3 regions of the Arthrobacter sp. OAP107 genome follow, and region 3 is predicted to be linked to each of the others. Evidence: riboswitches for the same ligand, from Rfam matches in the RefSeq annotation. Region 3 holds a riboswitch; each other region holds the start of a gene.

Region 1 (6,217 bases), 560 kb from region 3:
AAGCCGTTGTGCAGCACCACGGCAAGGAACACAATGCCGCCGGCAGCCAGGATCTTGCTGGCACTTCCCGCCACCACCACCGCCACGATGAGGGAAATAACGACGGCGGACGCCCAGGGGAGTGCCGGCAGCGCCTTGGCGACGAGGTTCTTGAGGAACAGCCGGGCCAGGAGGCCAGCGACCACCGGCAGCAGCACGGTCTTGACGATGTCCAGCACCATGCCCCCCGCGTCGATGGTCAGGAAGGAACCGGCCAGGAACAGCACCAGGACGGGCGTGACCACCGGGGCGATCAGCGTGGAAACGCTGGCCACCGCCACGGACAGGGCCACATCGCCCTTGGCCAGGAATGCCATCACGTTGGAGGCCGTGCCGGAGGGCGCGCAGCCGACGAGGATGAGGCCGACGGCGAGTGCGGGCTCCAGGTGGAGAAGGGTGGCGATCATCCAGCCCGCACCGGGCATGATCACGTAGTGGGCCACGATGCCCAGCACCACGGCCCAGGGCCTGCGGGCAACGGCCGTGAAGTCCGGCGGCGTCAGCGTCAGGCCCATGCAGAACATGATGATTCCCAGCAGGTACGGGACCGCCGGGCCGAGGGGTTTGAAGGCACCGGGAAGCAGGAACCCGGCGAAGCCGGCTGCGAGGACCAGAAGGGGGAAGACGGTCACCGCGACGCGCGCAATCCTGGCTTCCGCGGCGAGGGCCGGGTTCAGGGGTTCCGCGTCGTGCTCCGTGGCCGAGGGAGCGGATACAGGGCCTTTTGTTGCCTCAAGCATTCAATAATGCTGGCACCGGAGCGCCGTAGCGGCCAATTCATGACTGATGTCAGACAAATGTGTCGTACCCGCAAAATTCTTCGTGGCACGGCGGGACCCTGATCGTTCCCGGTGCGATACTGGATTGCACTGGATCGGCATTCAAGGGGACGGAATGATCCTAGACACGGCGACACTGCGGGTTGCCTTCGCGGCGATGGCCCTGGTCCTGGCGCTGCTGTTCTACTTTTCGACCTTCCGCAGCACCCGCTCGCCCTACAGCGCCTGGTGGTGCGCCGCCCTGCTCCTGTTCCTCTCCGGCTCGGCAGCATTCCTGCTCAACGGCACGCCGCAGCAGGTCTGGGCCAATCCGCTGGGCAACTTCCTGCTGGTGTCCGGCGCTGCAGGTGTCTGGGCCGGGGCGCGGTCCCTCCGGAACCTGAAGTACAACCTCTGGCTGTCCGTTGCGCTGCCGGTCATCGTCGGTGCCGCCGCCGGCGTCGACAGCCCGGGATCCAACACGTGGGCCGGCGGTGCTGTTTTCCTGGCGTCGATGGCCGTGCTTATCGGGCTGGCTTCGCACGAACTGTGGCGGCTTGAACCCGGCTACTCCCGGGTGCGGATCCCCATGGCCATCGCGGCCGGCGGGGTGGCCTTCTTCTACTCCTGCCGCCTGGTGGTGTTCCTGATCCAGGGGCCTAACGGTCCCGTTTTCACTGCTTACTTCGGGTCCGCGGTGACCACCATGGTCACCATGGTGCTCCTGGTGGTGGTTTCCTTCAGCATGGCGGGGTTGAGCACCGAGCAGCAGACCCGGGCGCTGCGGACAGTGGCCACCCAGGACGGGCTCACGGGGCTGCTTAACCGCGGCGCCTTCCTGGAGGCGGCCGCAGAAGAACTGGAACGCAGCAGGGCCGCCAACAGCGGCGGCTCGCTGATCCTCGCCGACCTCGACCACTTCAAGTCGGTCAACGACACCTTCGGCCATGCGGCGGGGGACCTGGCCCTGCAGGCGTTTGCCGCGGCGTGCAGCGCATCGGCGCGGTCCACGGACGTCGCGGGGCGCTACGGCGGTGAGGAGTTCATCCTCCTGCTTCCAGGCGCCGGGCCCAAGAGCGCGGAAATCATCGCGGGCGAAATCAGCAGGAGGCTGGCAGCGCAACATATTCCGGAGTTGCTGCGGATGCCGACCGTCAGCTACGGCATTTCCACCTACAATGCGAAAACCGCCGACCTCGACGAGGTGATCGCGGCCGCAGACGTCGCCCTGTATGAAGCCAAATCGCAGGGTCGGAACCGCACGGTCAGGGGTTGAGGCGGGTTCTGCCGCCTTAAAAGCAGGCGCCGGATCCGGAATGCATGGGGGACAATCCGGATCCGGTGATCCTGACTCGCAGCCGGAGACTGCCGTCTTTCATCAGGCACAGCCATGGTGTTCCGCAGTCCTTGTAGAAAGGTAGGAGCACCTTGGGGTGGCCGTGTTCCGCCGCCCCCAAGGCAGCGGAACACGGCGGTTTTCAGGTCTGCCGGGCCGCGCGGCTGCTAGGCCGCGCGCACGAACGTAACTGGGCCCGTGGCAGTGAGCCAGGACAGCGGGTGGGCCATGGTGGCATTGATGCCGTTCATGCCGCCGCTGATGACCTTGCCGCCGCCGGCGTAGATCGCCACGTGGCCGGACTGGACCACCATGTCGCCGGGCTGCGGGGTGGAAACCACCTTGCCGTAGCTCAGGAACTGCATCGGGGCCAGGTCACCCACGTGGATGCCAGCGGCGCCGAGGGCCTTCTCCACCATGGCGGTGCAGTCCTGTGTGATGCCGATCTGGGCGTAGGCCGAGGCCAGCATGGCTGCGTTGACGCCTGCAGCAGCCTTGACCGGCGCCTTCGGCGCGGGAGCCGCGGCCTTCACGGCGACCTTGGGCGCGGGAGCCGCAGCCTTGACGGCGACCTTCGGTGCGGGCGCGACAGCGGCAGGTGCCGCGGCCTTCTTGACTGCCGGCTTTGCGACGACGACAGGTGCTGCCACCGCCGGAGCGGGTGCGGACTTGACCGCAGGGCGCTCAAAGTCGATCTTGACGCTGGAGGCGGCGCTCAGCGGAGCCTGAACCTGGCCTGCCGTCGCGAAGACGCCGGCGGGAGCCTGGGCCTGCTGGGCCGGAGCGTTGGCGGCATTGGCCGCGACGCTGCCGGTGAAGGCCAGGCCGGATGCTGCAAGGATGGCCGCAGCACGGCGGCCAGAAATAAAGCGGAACGACATGAAGAAGCCTCTCCCGATGCCTGCGAGGTGAGCTGTCGGATTCGGATGGGAGGCACCCGGCCGCGGTCCTGAGCGTGGTCAGGAGCTGTGCGGCTTCACCCCAAGGCCCGCTTCAAGCGGGCCAAAAAGTGGTTTCCCCGTCTCTGCCGGACATGGGTCAGCGGTTGGTTCCTCGGGCTGCGGCAGAGTTAGGCAATCAGCGCGGGAGTGCCTCCTCGATGAAAAAGGCACGTTTTCCACCGTACGGGAGGCTCCAGGCAATGTCACATTAAGGTAACGGGGCCGTGTCGTTCACGTCGCGTTCGCCCGCGTCAGATATGGGTTCAGGGTGTAATTAGTGTGGCGAACCTCACTCTGCGGCGTTGAGCTTTCCGGCGAGCCGTTCCCGCATTTGGATGCTGGCCGAGTTAAGGCCGATCAGTTCCACCTCGCGGCCGTGCCTCCGGTACTTCTCAGTGACGGAGTCCAGCGCAGCGATGGTGGAGGCATCCCACAGGTGGGAGGCGTGCAGGTCGATGACCACGCTGTGGATGTCCGGCTCGGCGTCGCGGGCGTAGTCGAACTGAGTGTAGAGGTCGTTGGAGGAGGCGAAGAACAGTTCGCCGTCCACCGTGTAGGTGGCCACCGTCCGGCCGTTGAGCTCCACCTCCGTCCGCTCCACGGTGGCGAAATGGGCCACCCGGCGGGCGAACATCGCCATCGCTGCCAGCACCCCGACGCCGACGCCGATCGCCAGGTTGTGAGTGACCACCACCGTGCCCACCGTGATGAGCATGACTGCGGTTTCCGATTTGGGCATCCGCCTCAGCGTTGCCGGTGCAACGGAGTGCCAGTCGAAGGTGATGGCCGAGACGAAGATCATCACAGCCACCAGTGCCGCCATGGGGATGAGGCCCACGATGTCGCCCAGGGTAACCACCAGGACCAGCAGGAACGCCCCGGCGAGGAACGTCGACACCCGGCTCCGGGCGCCGGAACCCTTGACGTTGATCATGGTCTGCCCGATCACCGCGCAGCCGCCCATGCCGCCCAGAAACCCCGTGACGATGTTGGCCACGCCCTGGCCCCAGGATTCGCGGGTCTTGTTGGAGCGGGTATCGGTGATGTCGTCCACGAGCTTGGAGGTCATTAGTGATTCCAACAGGCCCACCAGCGCCATGGACAGCGAGAACGGGGCGATGGTCTGGAAGGTTTCCCACGTCAGGGGCACATTCGGGATAAACAGCGTCGGCAGGCTTTCCGGCAGCTGGCCCTTGTCCTGGACGGTGGGAACGTCAACGCCGGCCACCACGGCGAAGACCGTCAGGAGGACGATGGCCACCAAAGGCGACGGCACCGCCGTCGTAATCCGGCGGAAGCCGACGACGATCAGGAGGCCCGCGGCGACCAGCGGATACACGGGCCAGGGAACCCCGAGCAGTTCCGGCAGCTGGGCCATGAACACGAGGATGGCCAGGGCGTTCACGAAGCCCACCATCACCGAACGCGGGATGAAGCGCATGAGCCGGGTGACGCCCAGGACGGCGAGCAGGATCTGGAACACCCCGGCGAGGATCACCGCGGCGATCAGGTGGTCCAGTCCATGGCTGCGCATCAGCGGCGCGATCACCAGGGCGACGGCGCCCGTTGCGGCCGAGATCATCGCCGGCCGGCCGCCCACGAAGGAGATGGTGACGGCCATGGTGAACGAGGCGAACAGCCCGATCCGGGGATCCACGCCGGCGATCACGGAGAACGCGATGGCTTCCGGAATGAGGGCAAGGGCCACCACCAGTCCGGCGAGGGCCTCGGTCTTGAGGCGCCGCGGGGAACGGAGCGTGGCCCGGACGGACTGGAGCTGTTCGGGCTTCATGGAACTCTATTTCTTGGTCTGGCGGTAGCGCTCGATCTGCTTCAGCCGCCGCAGGAGGCTGTCGCGCCGCGGGTGGGGAACGGCGTCGGGCGCCTCGGCGGTGAGGTCGATGTGTTTGGTGCCGTACTGCCACAGCAGGAGGTCATCCAGGAGGCGGTCCGGGCCGGGGGAGTAGCGGTGGTCCAGGGCCCTGCGGACCTCGGTGATCCGGTTGGCGCTGAGCAGGCCGGCAAGCTGCACGGTCTGCTTGAGTCCGTGGGCCGCCAGGAGTTCAGCCGCCCATCCCCAGTCATCATCTACTTTACGGTCTACGTGCGGGAGCAGGGTGCGCCAGACGTCGCGGATCCGGTTGGGAGTGAGCTGCGCCGCGCCCTCGCCGTCCACGTCCCAGTAGCTGCGGACCTCCTCGTACCGCTCATGCAGGTCCGCGAAGGCGCTCTCCACGGTCTCCAGCATTGCCGCGGTGGCCGTGAACTGGCGGTCGAAATGGGGCGTCCAGGCCCGCGGGTCCTCGGCCTTGAACCGGATGTCGTGCTCGATCTCGCTCCAGGCGTGGGCGAAGACGGTGCGGATCTGGCATTCAAAGAAGTAGCTGCCGTTGGGCGGTACCTCAGGGTTGAAAACCTGCTGGTAGTTCTTCACCACGTCGTTCTGGATGGTGCGAAGGATCAGGTGCCGGCTGGAGTAGCCGTAGGTGCCGGATTCGATGGAGCCGATGTCCTTTTCGCGGTCCCCGCGGCAGTCGAAGAGGTGCCGCTGACGCTTGATCAGATTGGCCACCAGGGCGTTCTCCGCCGGCAGCTTGGTGATGACGCGCACGCCCACCATGTCGTTCAGGGTCCGGAAGGGGTCCGGGAACTTCAGGAGCCGCGGGCCGCCCGGTTCCAGCGGCTCCTCGGTCCGGGAGATCTTCTCCCGGAAGGAATCCACCGACTTGGTCCGGCCGGTGACGAACAGCGGCGTGACCTCGGTGTCCTTGAGCATGGTCCGCAGGATCTGCAGGACTTCCCGCGTGACAAGTTTCAGGGCAGGCCGGACGCGCTCGTAGAGTTCCACGCTTTCCTGCACGGAGTCGCGCTGAGTGACGTCCAGGCGATCCCAGTTGCTTGCCATGGGTCCAAACTATCAAGGCGGTGCGACAGCGCACCGGTGACACCCCTGCCACTGCAGCCCCTTCTGCCCCAGAGAAGCGGCGTCCATGTAGGCTCGGCACATGGCTGTTGTGCGCCGTCGTGCCCTGCAGGCCCGGACCCCGGGTGTGCGGGCGGCGGCAAGGAGGGGCCCGGCGCCCCGTTCGAAGGATCCTAGGAGGATGCAGTGAAGCGGCAGAAGTACCACTACGGTGACCACC
Region 2 (6,217 bases), 140 kb from region 3:
CAACTTCGGAAAAGTTGACGCGGTTTAGACGGTACAGCAGTTCGGAGCCAATGTCACATTCAGGTCACGGCGTGTCACAGGAATGAGAGTGCTCACTCGGGTAGGCCTAGAGCCAGCCCATGGGATCAACGACGTCCCCGTTGACCATCACCTCGAAGTGGAGGTGGCAGCCGGTGGAGGCGCCTGTGGTCCCGCTGAGGGCGATAACCTCGCCCCGGGTGACCTTCTGGCCAACCTGGACGCTGGAGGACGACAGGTGGTTGTACGTCGTCTCCAGGCCGTTGCCGTGATCGATCACGATGCGGTTTCCTCCGCCATACGGGTGCCACCCCGAGAAAGTGACTTTGCCGCTGGCTGCAGCAAGCACCTGGGTGCCGCACTCGGCGGCGAAGTCCTGGCCGCGGTGGAACTCGCCGGCGCCGCCGGTGATCGGACTCACCCGGTAACCGAACGGTGAGGACTTGACCAGCGTGGTCAGCGGTCCGCCCAGGGTGCCCACCGAGGCCGCACGGCTGATGCTGCCGGCCGACTGGGCGCTCAGGAGCTGCTTGAGCTTTCCGTCCGGGTCGCCGGTGGTGGAGACTGACGTGCGGCTGAAGTCGATCTTTGCCGCCGGTTCCGCCGAAACCTTCGGCTGCGCCAGTGAGGCAGCGGACGCCGATGCCCCGCCCTGCTCGCCGGCAGCCAGGACAGGGCTGGTGGCGGGGACAGTAACAGTCAGCAGGAGGCCGGTGGCCGCGAGGGCAACGCCGGCTTTCTGCCCAACGCCACTGGCCGAGGCGAAATCCGTAACCTGCCGCAACGGACCCCGGCGGCGGCGGCGCGCTTCGCGCTGGGCGTCCCGGGGACGGTCCGCGGCGTTGGCCTCCGCAAGGCGCGGCTCCGGAGCGGGACCAGTCGCGCGGCGGCGGCCCCGGGCATTCTGCATGGACAAGTACTGTTTCCTCTCTGGATAGCCTGCGGAGTTAGCTGTCGGATTCGGGTCAGAGAGTTCAGACCCGGTCCGCCATCACAAGCCATTCCGGCACAGGGGTATCCCCGGGAGGATTCCTTCTGCGGAAGAGACTTGCTGCTGCGGACTTCACCCCAAGGCTGTCAGAACAGCCGGTTGTGGTTCCCCCGCCCCTGCCAGTGGGTGACTCGTGCTGCTGATCTGCTGGCAGGGTTCGGCTCCAGATCAGGTAACGCTTTTGTATCGGCGTTGCCGTTTAACTATAGGCGATTAAAGAGCACGGTAATAATTCCGTTATATTCACTGTGCAAAAGTGGTGGGTCATCCTGCCTGCAGATGTCAGACAGGATACGGCTTCCGCGCCGCTGGACGATTAGGCGCCGGTCAAGGCTCCCTGGAGCTTAGTCCAGGCGCACAAACACGTGCGCAGCAACCTCCGGCGGCAGTTCAAGGGCACCCTCGAACCCCGGTACGCGGACAGAGATGTACTCCCCCACGCGTTCGAGCGAGACGGCGGCGCCGGGCCGGATCCCGCCTTCGTCCAACTGGAGCAGCAGCTCCGGCTCCACCTGGATGGGTTCTGCCAGGCGGCTGACGGTGACCTTGGATTCCGGGCCGTAGCCGGTCATGGCATCGAGCAGGTTCACCACCCCGTCCGAGAACGGGCGTGCAGGCTGCCCTCCGAGTGCGGCCAGGCCGGGAATCGGGTTGCCATAGGGAGATTCGGTGGGGTGATCGAGCATTTCATAGATCCGGCGCTCCACGCGCTCACTCATGACGTGTTCCCACCGGCAGGCCTCGTCGTGGACGTAGGCCCAGTCAAGGCCGATAACGTCAGCGAGCAGGCGCTCGGCGAGCCGGTGCTTGCGCATCACCTCGGTGGCGCGCTTCCGGCCCACTTCGGTCAGTTCCAGGTGGCGGTCGCCGGAGACGACGACGAGGCCGTCGCGTTCCATCCTGCCGATGGTCTGCGAAACAGTGGGGCCCGAGTGGCGGAGACGTTCGGCGATGCGTGCCCGAAGCGCCACGATGTTCTCTTCCTCCAGCTCCAGAATGGTGCGAAGGTACATCTCCGTGGTGTCGATCAGATCCGTCATTCAGCTCAGCTCCTCGAGCACAGTATTTGTGTCCGTCCCACCGTACCGCGGGCCCGCCGCACCGGGATCCGGCAAGCTGCAGCGGCGGTCCTGTATGACGGCGGCGCAGCACCGGCTGTCTGCCCGTACGTCCAGTGCCAGCTTAGCCTATTTTGAATTAGTCCGGATAATCCGCCGGGCCTGTGACGGGCACCATCTCCATGACTGGACTATGACGGTGGCGTGTTCCCGCGGTATCCGCGCTTCGGGCAGAATAAGGAGGGTCTTGGTGGCGGTCATGGTTGCCTGCCGGCCATCGCCCCGTCCCCGCCGAACCGCACTTCCATGCCGAAAATTGGAGCCACTGTGAGCGACACCAGCATCACTATTCCCGCAAATCTCCTGCCCAAGGACGGACGGTTCGGCGCCGGTCCCTCCAAGGTCAGGCCCGAGCAGATCGAGGCGCTCTCCGCAGCAGCCACGACGCTCCTTGGAACGTCCCACCGCCAGGCCCCGGTGAAGAACCTCGTGGGTTCCGTCCGCGAAGGCCTCAGCACCTTCTTCCGCGCCCCCGAAGGCTACGAGGTGGTCCTCGGCGTTGGCGGTTCCACCGCGTTCTGGGACGTTGCCAGCTTCGGCCTGGTGGAAGAGAAGGCACAGCACCTGTCCTTCGGCGAGTTCGGGTCCAAGTTCGCCGCGGCCACCAACAAGGCACCGTTCCTTGCGGAGTCCTCCATCATCAAGTCCGAGCCCGGCACCTGCCCCGCACCCAAGGCCGAGGCCGGCGTTGACGTGTACGCCTGGCCGCAGAACGAAACGTCAACGGGCGTTGCCGCGCCCGTCCAGCGCGTGAACGGCGCCGACGAGGGCGCGCTGGTGCTGGTGGACGCAACCTCGGCTGCCGGCGGCCTTGACGTCGATGTGGCCCAGACGGACGTCTACTACTTTGCGCCGCAGAAGAACTTCGCTTCCGACGGCGGGCTGTGGCTGGGCCTGTTCTCCCCGGCAGCGCTTGAGCGGGCCGAGCGCGTCAAGGCCAGCGGGCGGTGGATCCCGGACTTCCTTGACCTGAAGACCGCCATCGACAACTCCAAGCTGAACCAGACCTACAACACCCCCTCGCTGTCCACGCTCGTCACGCTGGACGCCCAGGTGCAGTGGCTGAACGCCAACGGCGGGCTGGACTTCGCCGCCGGGCGCACCGCCGACTCCGCCGGACGCATCTACAAGTGGGCGGAAGCCTCCGAATTCGCCACGCCGTTCGTTGCCAACGCCGCCGAACGTTCCAACGTCATCGCCACCATCGACTTCGATGACTCGATCGATGCCGCCGCCATCGCCAAGGTACTCCGCGCCAACGGCATCGTGGACACCGAGCCGTACCGGAAGCTGGGTCGCAACCAGCTGCGCATCGCCACGTTCGTGGCCATCGAGCCCTCCGATGTCACCGCCCTGCTGGAGTGCATCGACTACGTGGTGGGCGAGCTGAAGAAGTAATCGCCGCTGAGGAGTATTTGTCCGGATAATCGGTGTTCGAAGCCCTTGTGCCCCATTATCTGGACAAAACTCTTCTGTTAAAGCACGACGGCGCCGTCCGGACTTTCGTCCCGACGGCGCCGTTTGCGTTGTGATCAGTTTGCCGTTGTCAGTCCCGCTCCGGGCTGCCTGACTCTGCATCGGCGTCGGACTCTATTTCGTCGTCGGACGCCGATTCAACGTCCGCGGCGGCCTCGCCCGGTTCTCCGGCTTCAGACTCGCCGGTGGCCCCCTCCTCGGGAGATTCCTCCGCGGTCTCCGCATCCTGCTCCTGGGCGTCCTCCGGGCGCACGCGCTCGGCCCACGGCACCCACTCCGGCGCCAGGATCGACTCTTCCGACGGGAGCAGGCCAAGCTCGTTGACCGTGATCACCTTGGAGCGGGAGTTGCGGGTCAGAACGGCGTACCACTGCCAGCCGATGTACCCCGGCAGCCGTGATTCGAAAAGGTGCGTCACCACGCGGTCGCCTTCGGTACGGGCGGCCAGGTGTTCCCCGATTTCGGATGCCTTTGCAATGCCTTCGATGGCGGTCCGGGCGGTGTCCACGGCAGCGGCCAGCACGGCGTCGGGCTTCCCCGTCCGCCATACCGGGACTCCGGCGCGCCTCTTGAGGGCCTTGGATTCAGCCTTGGGCTCCACCTTGGATTCGGCCTGTTCAGGTTCCGGGTTCATTGGGAGGCCTAGGCGTCCAGCTCGTCGGCAACCTTACGCAGGGCGGCGGCAATGGCCTTGCCCTTGTTGCCGTCCGGGTATTTACCGGAGGACAGCGTGCCGGACAGGTTGTCTAGAACCGTCACCAGGTCCTGCACCAGCGGGGCAAGATCCCTCGCGCTGGGGCGCTTGGCCTTGGCGATGGACGGCGTCTTTTCAAGGACGCGCAGACCCAGGGCCTGGGCGCCCTTGCGTCCGTCCGCGACGCCGAACTCAACCCGGGTGCCGGCCTTCAGTTCCGAAACTCCGGCGGGCAGCGCGGATTTGGGAAGGAACACTTCCTGCCCGTCCTCGCCCGCGAGGAATCCGAAACCTTTGTCCTTGTCGTACCACTTGACCTTGCCGGTAGGCACCTAATCAACCTTCTTCGTTTCTGACGTTCTGGGACATGGCCGGCGGGCACCGCATCCGCACCGATGTGCGGGTTCAGGGTATGACTGCCTGGTCCATGTTGGTCTGTTCCTTCAAGGTTATCCTGACTGGCAGGCTAATCCCGCTTTGAGGCGCGGCCGCGGCGCTGCTGTTAGCGTTACTTGCATGACATCCGCGCGTATCCGGCGGCCACTGATGGCCGCGGCAGTGCTCCTTGCAGTTTTGTCCCTCGCTGCCGTCGGCGCGGTCATGGCGCTGGCCGCTGCGGGCCAGGCCGCGCCGCAGTGGATCACGTCGGCGGCGCTGTACGGCCTTCCGGCGGCTTTCCTGCTGATGCTTGTGCTGGTGGCCGACGGCGTTGCCGCCCGCCGCCGGGCAGGAACCCCGGGCGGGCGGTAACGTTGGACTGATGTCCCTCATTCGAGCGCTCAGCAAGGACCTGGAGGCACGCAGCGACGAGTCACTGCGGGCCCTGTTCGCTGCGCGGCCGGACCTGATCTCGCCCGGAGTTCCCGATTTCCCCGCCCTCGCCGCCCGCGCCAGCGCCCGGGTGAGCGTACAGCGTGCCCTGGAGCGCCTGAACCGTCCCCAGATGCAGGTCCTGGAAACCTTGCACCTGTGCACCAACACGGACACCGGCCACAGCGCCTCGGCCACGGTGCTGAAGAAAGCCATCGCAGGATCAACGGTGGCCGCCGTCGAGCAACTCCTGCAGTCGCTGCATGACCTGGCCCTCGTGCAGCGGGCGGAACCACCGCATGGAGCAGGACCCGGAGCCCAGCGGCAGCGCTACTACCTTCCGGTGAGCAGCCTGAAAGACGTCGTCGGCATCTACCCGGCCGGGCTGGGGCGCAGCTACACCGAGCTCGTCAGGCTGCAGCCGGCGTTCGCCCAGCGCGTTGTCCAGCTTGTCGCGGAGCTGCACCGAAGCGGCGCCGCCGTGCAGGCCGCCACCACCCCGATGGAGGCAGCGCTGGCGCTGCAGCACTGGACCTCCTCCCCCGAGGCATTACACGCCCTCCTCGCCACCGCCCCGGCGCGGACGGCGGCGCTCCTGGCACGGTTCAGCAACTGGGCCATGGGTGCCGTGCCCCAGGCCCAGCGCAAGGCTTCCGTCACCACCGAAGGTCACGACGTCGGACCCGTCGACTGGCTGCTGGCGCGGGGCCTGCTGGTGCCGCTGGACGCCGCCCACGTGGAGCTGCCGCACAGCGTGGGCATCTCCCTGCGCGGTGGCGCCATCATCGACAACTTCTCCCTGACTCCCCCCGCGCCAACGCTCGGCGTCACCACCGCGGCGCTGCGCCGCAACGCCGCGCTGGGCGCCATCGCGGAGACATTACGGCTCACCGGCGAACTGCTGCATGCGGTCAGGGACCAGCCCCTGGCCACCCTGCGGAGCGGCGGCGTGGGCATCCGCGAAATGCGGCGGCTCGCCGAGACGCTCCGCGTGGACCACCACACCACCGCCGTACTGCTGGAAGTCTGCGCCCTGTCCGGCCTGATCCGGCTGGATGTGGACAGCTCGTGCTGGGTGCAGCCGCCGCAGCTGGAATGGCTCGGGCTGCC
Region 3 (6,217 bases):
CGCGTCCAGCCCAGAGGCCGCACGGACAGGCCCCGTCAGGACAGATCGTAGACCGTGGCGCCGCCGACGGTTTCGGCTGGTGCCCAGGAGGCCGCCCATGCCGCACCCTCGGCCGCCGAATCCGCCCGGGGTACGGGTGGAGTTTGCCGTGCCGGGATTCGCGAGCGTGCCCGGCCCGGCCAGCGTTCCCTGCCGGCCAAAGTTACCCAGCCCGGCGAAGTTGCCGCGGGTTCCCGTTGCGGCCGGTCCGGCGCTGACGATCGCACCGGAATGCGCAGTTGCCGCGGTGGTGAGGGAGTGGGCCAGCGGCGCGGCGAGTGCCGCGGCAACAGCGGCAGCCGCCGTCTTGCGCCGCAGCGCCTTGCCAGCCCCGCCGGAAGGCGCGAACGGGAGCAGCAGCAGGACCACGGCCTCCAGCGCGGAGACCAGAACCAGCCAGCGGAGCCAAGGGACATAGGCAGGGGAGCGGCCCAGCAGCTGGAAGGCCACGGCGCCGGCGGCTGCCACCGCTGCGGCGAGCGGCACCGCCGCTGCCGGCAGGGAACGGCGCTGCCAGAGCAGGACGCCGCCGAGGCCCGCGAGGCCGGCGATTCCCGGTGCCAGGGCCACCATGTAGTACGGATGGATGATGCCGGCCATGAAGCTGAACGTCAGCCCGGTGACCACCACCCACAGGCCCCAGATCACCGCCGAGGCCCGGACAGCATCCGTCCGCGGAGCCCGCCTGCCGATCCACAGCAGGGCGCCGGCGAGGATCAGGACGGACGGCAGCGGCCTTGAGCGTGCCGTCGGTGCTCGCGTTGTCCGCAACCGTGATCCGGAACGAGTGCGTGAAGGTGCCTCGCAGGTAGGCGTGGAGCCGGCGCAGGCACTCCCCCAGGTCGCGCTCCTCGTTGTAGACCGGGATGGTCACGTCCAGGACCGGTACCGCGGTGGAGGTGTCGATGGGCGACCGCCGCGTGTGCTTGATGAGGGTGTGCACCGGGGCGTGTCCGGCCGCGCCGGCTCCATGGGGCGAGTGCGGCTGGAGGTGCAGCGGTGGGTGCGGCTGGGTTCCGGAGTCCTGGTCAGTGATGGTCATGCACCAACAGTGGCGGCCGCTGTTATGAGGGTTTTAGGGCGAAGCTGTGCAGGGGCTGTGGAAGTATTTCGGTTGCGTTTTCCGAACGGCGGCGGCCGCATTTCTGCACCTCTTTTTCCGCCGCGGGAAGCCTGGGACAGCAAAAGGGCCCCGGATCCTGGCGGATCAGGGGCCCTGGCGCTCAAGCCGGGCGCCCTAAAGCGGTGCAGAAATGCTCGCCGTCAGCCGGTCCGGCCGCGGCAACCGGTCAGTACCAGTTGTGGGCGAGGTGCCAGTTCAGCGCGCCACACGGGGAGTCGTAGCGCTCCTTGATGTAGTCCAGGCCCCACTTGATCTGGGTGCGGTAGTTGGTGCGGTAGTCCGCCCCGGCGGTCGCCATCTTCTCGGCGGGCAGTGACTGCACGATGCCGTAGGCGCCGCTGCTCGCGTTGGTGGCCGTCGTGCGCCATTCCGATTCCTTGGTCCAGAGCCGCTTCAGGCACTGCATCTGGTCTGCGGACCAGCCGAAGGAGCCCAGCTTGCTGGCCGCGTAGGCCTGGGCGCCGGCGGGATCGTTCAGGGCAACAGGCGCAGCGGCCTTCGCGGGAGCGACCTTGGCGGCCACCTTGACGGCGGGCGCGGCCTTGGCAGCCGGAGCGGCCTTCGGTGCAGCTTTGGTGACTGCCTTCGGAGCCGCAGCCTTGGTGGCCTTGGGGGCAGCCTTGGCGGTGGCTTTGGTGGCTGACTGCGGTGCGATGGACGCCGCGGACGGGGCCGGGAAGGCGGAGATCAGCGTTCTGTCGAAGCTCAGCGTCTGCCCGGCGTCAGCGATGGCCGCGGCCGGCTCGGCGGCGGAAGGCGTAGCCTGGTCGGCCGCGTGGCCGGCAGCGCCGACGCCGATGAGTACGGCGGCGGCAGTAGTCAGGACGGCTGCCCGGCGCCCGAAGGACGGAAGGCCTGCCGCGAAACGGCCAAGGCCAGTCTTAGGCTTGGCAGGCTCGGCGCGGTGACGGGAAATCTTGGTGCCGGACTGCTTGGAGGCGCGTTCAGGGCGCGCCTGAGTCTTAAATTCAGACATGGTGGATTGCCTCTCAACACCTGCGGAGTTAGCTGTCGGGTTCGGATGAGGTCATCCGGCCGCACGGAAAATTCACGTGTCGGCTTCACCCCAAGGGCTGATGCGGAAAGCCCGGGACTCTGGTTCCCCCGCCTCTGCCTGATCTAAGCGGAATCCGGGAAGCGGCAGAGCTGGGCGTCAATCCGGACATGCGGCTCTAGTGGCGGCCGCACGCTATCGACGGTACAGGAGGCTTTTGATTAAGTCACATTTAGGTAACGGGAGTCATGGCGTCGGCGCGGCGCCTTGCGCGGGCAGCCGGACGGCAAATTCCGTCCGGCCGTGCCGGGACGTGACCTCCACCGTGCCGCCGTGCGCTTCCACGATTGACTGCACGATGGACAGGCCCAGCCCGCTGGTTCCCTCTGCCGAGGCCACCCCCGGTTCTCCCTGCGAAGCCCCTGGTTCTCCCCGCGAATCCGCGGTATGGAGGGCCGTGCCCGCGGTTGCTCCCACGGCGGCGGAGCCCATCGCCGCTGCGGATGCAGGCGCCAGGGGTGACTGAACCGGTGTCGCACGTGAGGCGTCTGCGCGGGCGAAGCGCGCGAAGACCTTGTCCACGAATTCGGGCGGGATGCCGGCGCCGTCGTCCGTGACAGTAATCACAGCGCTGCCGTCGGCCGAACGCATCACTCCGGTCGTCACCGTAGTGCCGGGCGGGGTGTGCTTGCGGGCATTGGAGAGCAGGTTCACGAGGACCTGGTGCAGCTGGGAGGCATCGCCCCGGACGGACACCGGTTCCTCGGGAAGGTCGAGGTGCCACGCCCGGTCCGGCGCCATGACTTTCTCGTCGCTGACCGTCTCGATCACGAGCTGCGTGAGGTCGACATCGCTGAGCTTGAGCGGCTGGCCCTCGTCGAGCCGGGCGAGCAGCAGGAGATCCTCCACCAGCGCGGTCATGCGCTCCGACTGGCTCTGCACGCGTGCAAGCGAGCGCTGGCCGTCCAGGGTGAACTTTTCCGTCATGCGCATCAGCTCGGTGTAGCCGCGGATGGCCGTGAGCGGCGTCCGGAGCTCGTGCGAGGCGTCCGCCACGAACTGCCGCACCTTCATTTCGCTTTCCTGCCGCGCTTCCAGCGCGTTGGAGACGTTGTCCAGCATCTGGTTCAGGGCGTGCCCCACACTGCCCACTTCGGTTCCGGGATGGGCGTTCGACGGCGGGACGCGGACGGCGAGTGCCACCTCGCCGGCATCCAACGGCAGGCGCGACACCTGCGTGGCCACCTCGGAGAGCTGCTCCAGCGGCTTCATGGTGCGGCGGATGAGCACCGTCCCGGCCAGACCGATCAGCACGAGTCCGCCCAGCGAGACGATGGTGATGGTCCAGACCAGCGACGTCAGGGTGCTCTGCTTCTCGGCCACGGGAAGCCCGGTCACCATGACGTCGCCATAGGGCGTCTGGGCGGCAACAAGACGGTAGGCCCCGGTGGACAGGGTGCGGTCGACGGGGATGCCGTCGCGGCGGAGCTCCAGGAGGGTCTGGTTGTCGGCGGCCGAGAGCGGTTTGCGGGTGGCATCCGATGCCAGGAAGCCGGCGCTGACCTGCCCGGACTGGATCCTGGCCACGAGGGTGCCCACCCGCTGGCCCCGGCCTTCGAGGGGGTCGGGCCTGTTGCCCGCGGAACCGAGCGGTGGGCGGCCAAAGTCCCGGGCCCTGTCAGCGGCTCCGGTGAGTTGATCGTCGAGCTGACGGGTCAGGAAGGAGTCCATTGAGGCGTAGCTGAAGAGGCCGATAGCAGCGCAAATGGCCACCAGAAGCGCCATGGCGACGAGGACCAGACGGGTGCGCAGGTGCCAGGTACCGGGCTTCAGCCAGCTTCGGCGCTGGGTACGGACTGCACCGGAAAGGTTTGCCACGGCCTACTCTGCCGGCTTGATGACGTAACCCGCGCCGCGGACCGTGTGGATCATCGGCGGGTGCACGGCATCCACTTTCTTGCGCAGATAGGAGATGTACAGCTCCACGATGTTGGCCTGGCCGCCGAAGTCGTAGTTCCACACCCGGTCTAGGATCTGGGCCTTGCTGACCACACGCTTGGGGTTCTCCATGAGGTAGCGCAGCAGCTCGAACTGGGTGGCGGTCAGCTGCAGTTCGTCGCCGGCGCGGGTGACTTCGCGCGTGTCGAGGTTCAGGACGAGGTCGCCCACAACGAGCTCGGCGGAATCCATGGCGGCCACGCCGGAGCGCTGGACCAGCCGGTGCAGGCGCAGCAGGACTTCCTCCATGCTGAACGGCTTGGTGACGTAGTCGTCGCCGCCCGCGGCGAGGCCCAGGATGCGGTCCTGCACCGCGTCCTTGGCGGTGAGGAACAGGGCCGGGACCTCCGGCGCGAAGGCGCGGATCCTGCCGAGGAGCTCGACGCCGTCGAATCCGGGAAGCATCACGTCAAGCACCAGCACGTCCGGGCGGAACTCCTTGGCGAGTTTCACGGCCTCGGGGCCGTCGGCAGCGACGGCGACCGACCAGCCGGCCATGCGCAGGCCCATGCTCATGAGTTCCGAGAGGCTCGGCTCGTCGTCGACCACGAGGGCACGGATGGGGGATCCGTCCGGGTGGGTCAGCTGGGGAAGGTTGTTGGTCATGGAGTGCGAAGTGGCCATGTGACAACTCTCCGTCCTGGTGTTTAGCCGCCGCTTTGGCAACCCTGTGCGCCGGCTGTGAATCCCAGCCTAGCGAGCTGAAAGGCGCCGTGTAGGCATTCTTCAGGCCACAGCCATGGCTCCTGCGCCGCACAGGCGGCGTCGGCAGCGGCCAGGCCCCGGCCGACGGCGGCTTCGGTGCCGAGTGGGCAGGACCGCCGCCGGCCGGCGGCGAAGGCTGGGGAGTGCCGCCGTCGGCCGGAAAAGCCCGCGGACCGGCGGCCAACGGCAAGCCGTGGACCATGAAGCGCGGGCTGGTCGTGGCCGTGCTGCCACAGTGCTGGCCGCTGGCGCAGGAGCCGCGGTGTACGGCCTGGGCAGCAACGCTGCCGCTGCCGGCGGAACGGCCGCCGGTGCCCAGGGCGGCTTGGCGCAGGGTGGAACGCAGGGCGGGTTGAGCCAGGGCAGTGCCCAGGGTGGCCTGCCACAGGATGGCGGGTCGATGGGAGGTCCGGGCGGCATGCAGGCGCCGGGCAGCGGAACCGTGCCCGGCCAGGGAGGCGACTTCGCGCCCAACGGCCTCGGCGGCATGGGCAGCGGTGTTTCTGCGGCGGTCCATTCGGAGTACGTCCTCGAGGAGAACGGGGAGTACGTCACCAAGGTGGCGCAGATCGGCACCGTCTCCGGCGTTTCCTCCGGTTCGGTCACGGTGAAGAGTGTCGACAGTTTCACGCGCACCTACACGCTCAGCGATGCCACAGTGGTGGGCAACCTGCTGCAGAGGCGCCAGCAGTGAGCGGCCGGCGACCTGGCGAGCGGCACTGCCGGATCCACCGGAGGCACGCAGCCGGGCGGAACCAGCGGCACGGGCCAGACCAGCTGATTGCCAGCCGGTGTGATTGATACGGGAAGGCGCAGCGCCCAGGCTGAACGGGCGCTGCCGCCGTCGTTCATCTGATTTGACCGGAGCGCCAACCCGCGCTGGGGCCGAAAATTCCCGCTCCGGATTGCGTCATAGCTGGACAATCGGCGTATCGCGGCTGCCGGTTTCCGGCATTTCAGATGTCATTGAATATTCAGCGCGTATTCACTGGGAAATCGAAGAAGATTCTGTAGAAGCGGCTTTCCGACCGTCCGTTCGGAAAAAAGAATCAAAAAATCGGCCGCTGGCAAAACTGTGATTTATCACACAAACACGCCGTTTGTCTCAGCATGCGGACAGTTCCGTCCATTGTTACTTGCAAGTTTTCATTGTTACGTTGCACACTTTCAAATGTGAACAAGAACTCAACAGCACCTGCAGCCGCAGAATATTGGTCCAGCACACCCGCTGCTGCCGACATGCGCTGTTGTCGAATGCACGCCTAACTTTCACCACCCCACGAAGTTTTTAGGCATTCGCCCCCAGCCCAGCGTAGGGCGCCCCTCCCCAGAATCATTGCGGGGACCCAAGCATTCGA

Evidence for each region. A riboswitch is a leader RNA that binds a small molecule or an ion and turns the genes downstream of it on or off. The one in region 3 is predicted to bind cyclic di-AMP.
Region 1: linked by a shared signal. The riboswitch ahead of ABIE00_RS22590 (NlpC/P60 family protein) and the one ahead of ABIE00_RS19990 (aggregation-promoting factor C-terminal-like domain-containing protein) in region 3 are both predicted to bind cyclic di-AMP.
Region 2: linked by a shared signal. The riboswitch ahead of ABIE00_RS19310 (M23 family metallopeptidase) and the one ahead of ABIE00_RS19990 (aggregation-promoting factor C-terminal-like domain-containing protein) in region 3 are both predicted to bind cyclic di-AMP.

Annotation. Positions count from the first base shown of each region.
Region 1 covers NZ_JBEPOK010000001.1:4,919,176-4,925,392, reverse strand. The annotation lists gene ABIE00_RS22600 (bile acid:sodium symporter family protein) at 1-779, opposite strand, end outside; gene ABIE00_RS22595 (GGDEF domain-containing protein) at 934-2,073, shown strand; gene ABIE00_RS22590 (NlpC/P60 family protein) at 2,301-3,014, opposite strand; cyclic di-AMP (ydaO/yuaA leader) riboswitch at 3,018-3,183, opposite strand; gene ABIE00_RS22585 (SulP family inorganic anion transporter) at 3,364-4,866, opposite strand; gene ABIE00_RS22580 (GTP pyrophosphokinase) at 4,873-5,979, opposite strand; gene ABIE00_RS22575 (alpha/beta hydrolase) at 6,184-6,217, shown strand, end outside.
Region 2 covers NZ_JBEPOK010000001.1:4,215,862-4,222,078, forward strand. The annotation lists gene ABIE00_RS19310 (M23 family metallopeptidase) at 107-928, opposite strand; cyclic di-AMP (ydaO/yuaA leader) riboswitch at 940-1,182, opposite strand; gene ABIE00_RS19315 (iron-dependent transcriptional repressor DtxR) at 1,354-2,049, opposite strand; gene serC (phosphoserine transaminase) at 2,395-3,525, shown strand; gene ABIE00_RS19325 (DUF3027 domain-containing protein) at 3,674-4,237, opposite strand; gene ABIE00_RS19330 (cold-shock protein) at 4,246-4,629, opposite strand; gene ABIE00_RS19335 (hypothetical protein) at 4,814-5,047, shown strand; gene ABIE00_RS19340 (helicase-associated domain-containing protein) at 5,058-6,217, shown strand, end outside.
Region 3 covers NZ_JBEPOK010000001.1:4,358,657-4,364,873, reverse strand. The annotation lists gene ABIE00_RS20000 (hypothetical protein) at 1-810, opposite strand, end outside; partial or broken gene ABIE00_RS19995 (glycosyltransferase family 2 protein) at 830-1,081, opposite strand; gene ABIE00_RS19990 (aggregation-promoting factor C-terminal-like domain-containing protein) at 1,329-2,138, opposite strand; cyclic di-AMP (ydaO/yuaA leader) riboswitch at 2,144-2,298, opposite strand; gene ABIE00_RS19985 (sensor histidine kinase) at 2,403-4,034, opposite strand; gene ABIE00_RS19980 (response regulator transcription factor) at 4,038-4,778, opposite strand; gene ABIE00_RS19975 (hypothetical protein) at 5,053-5,553, shown strand.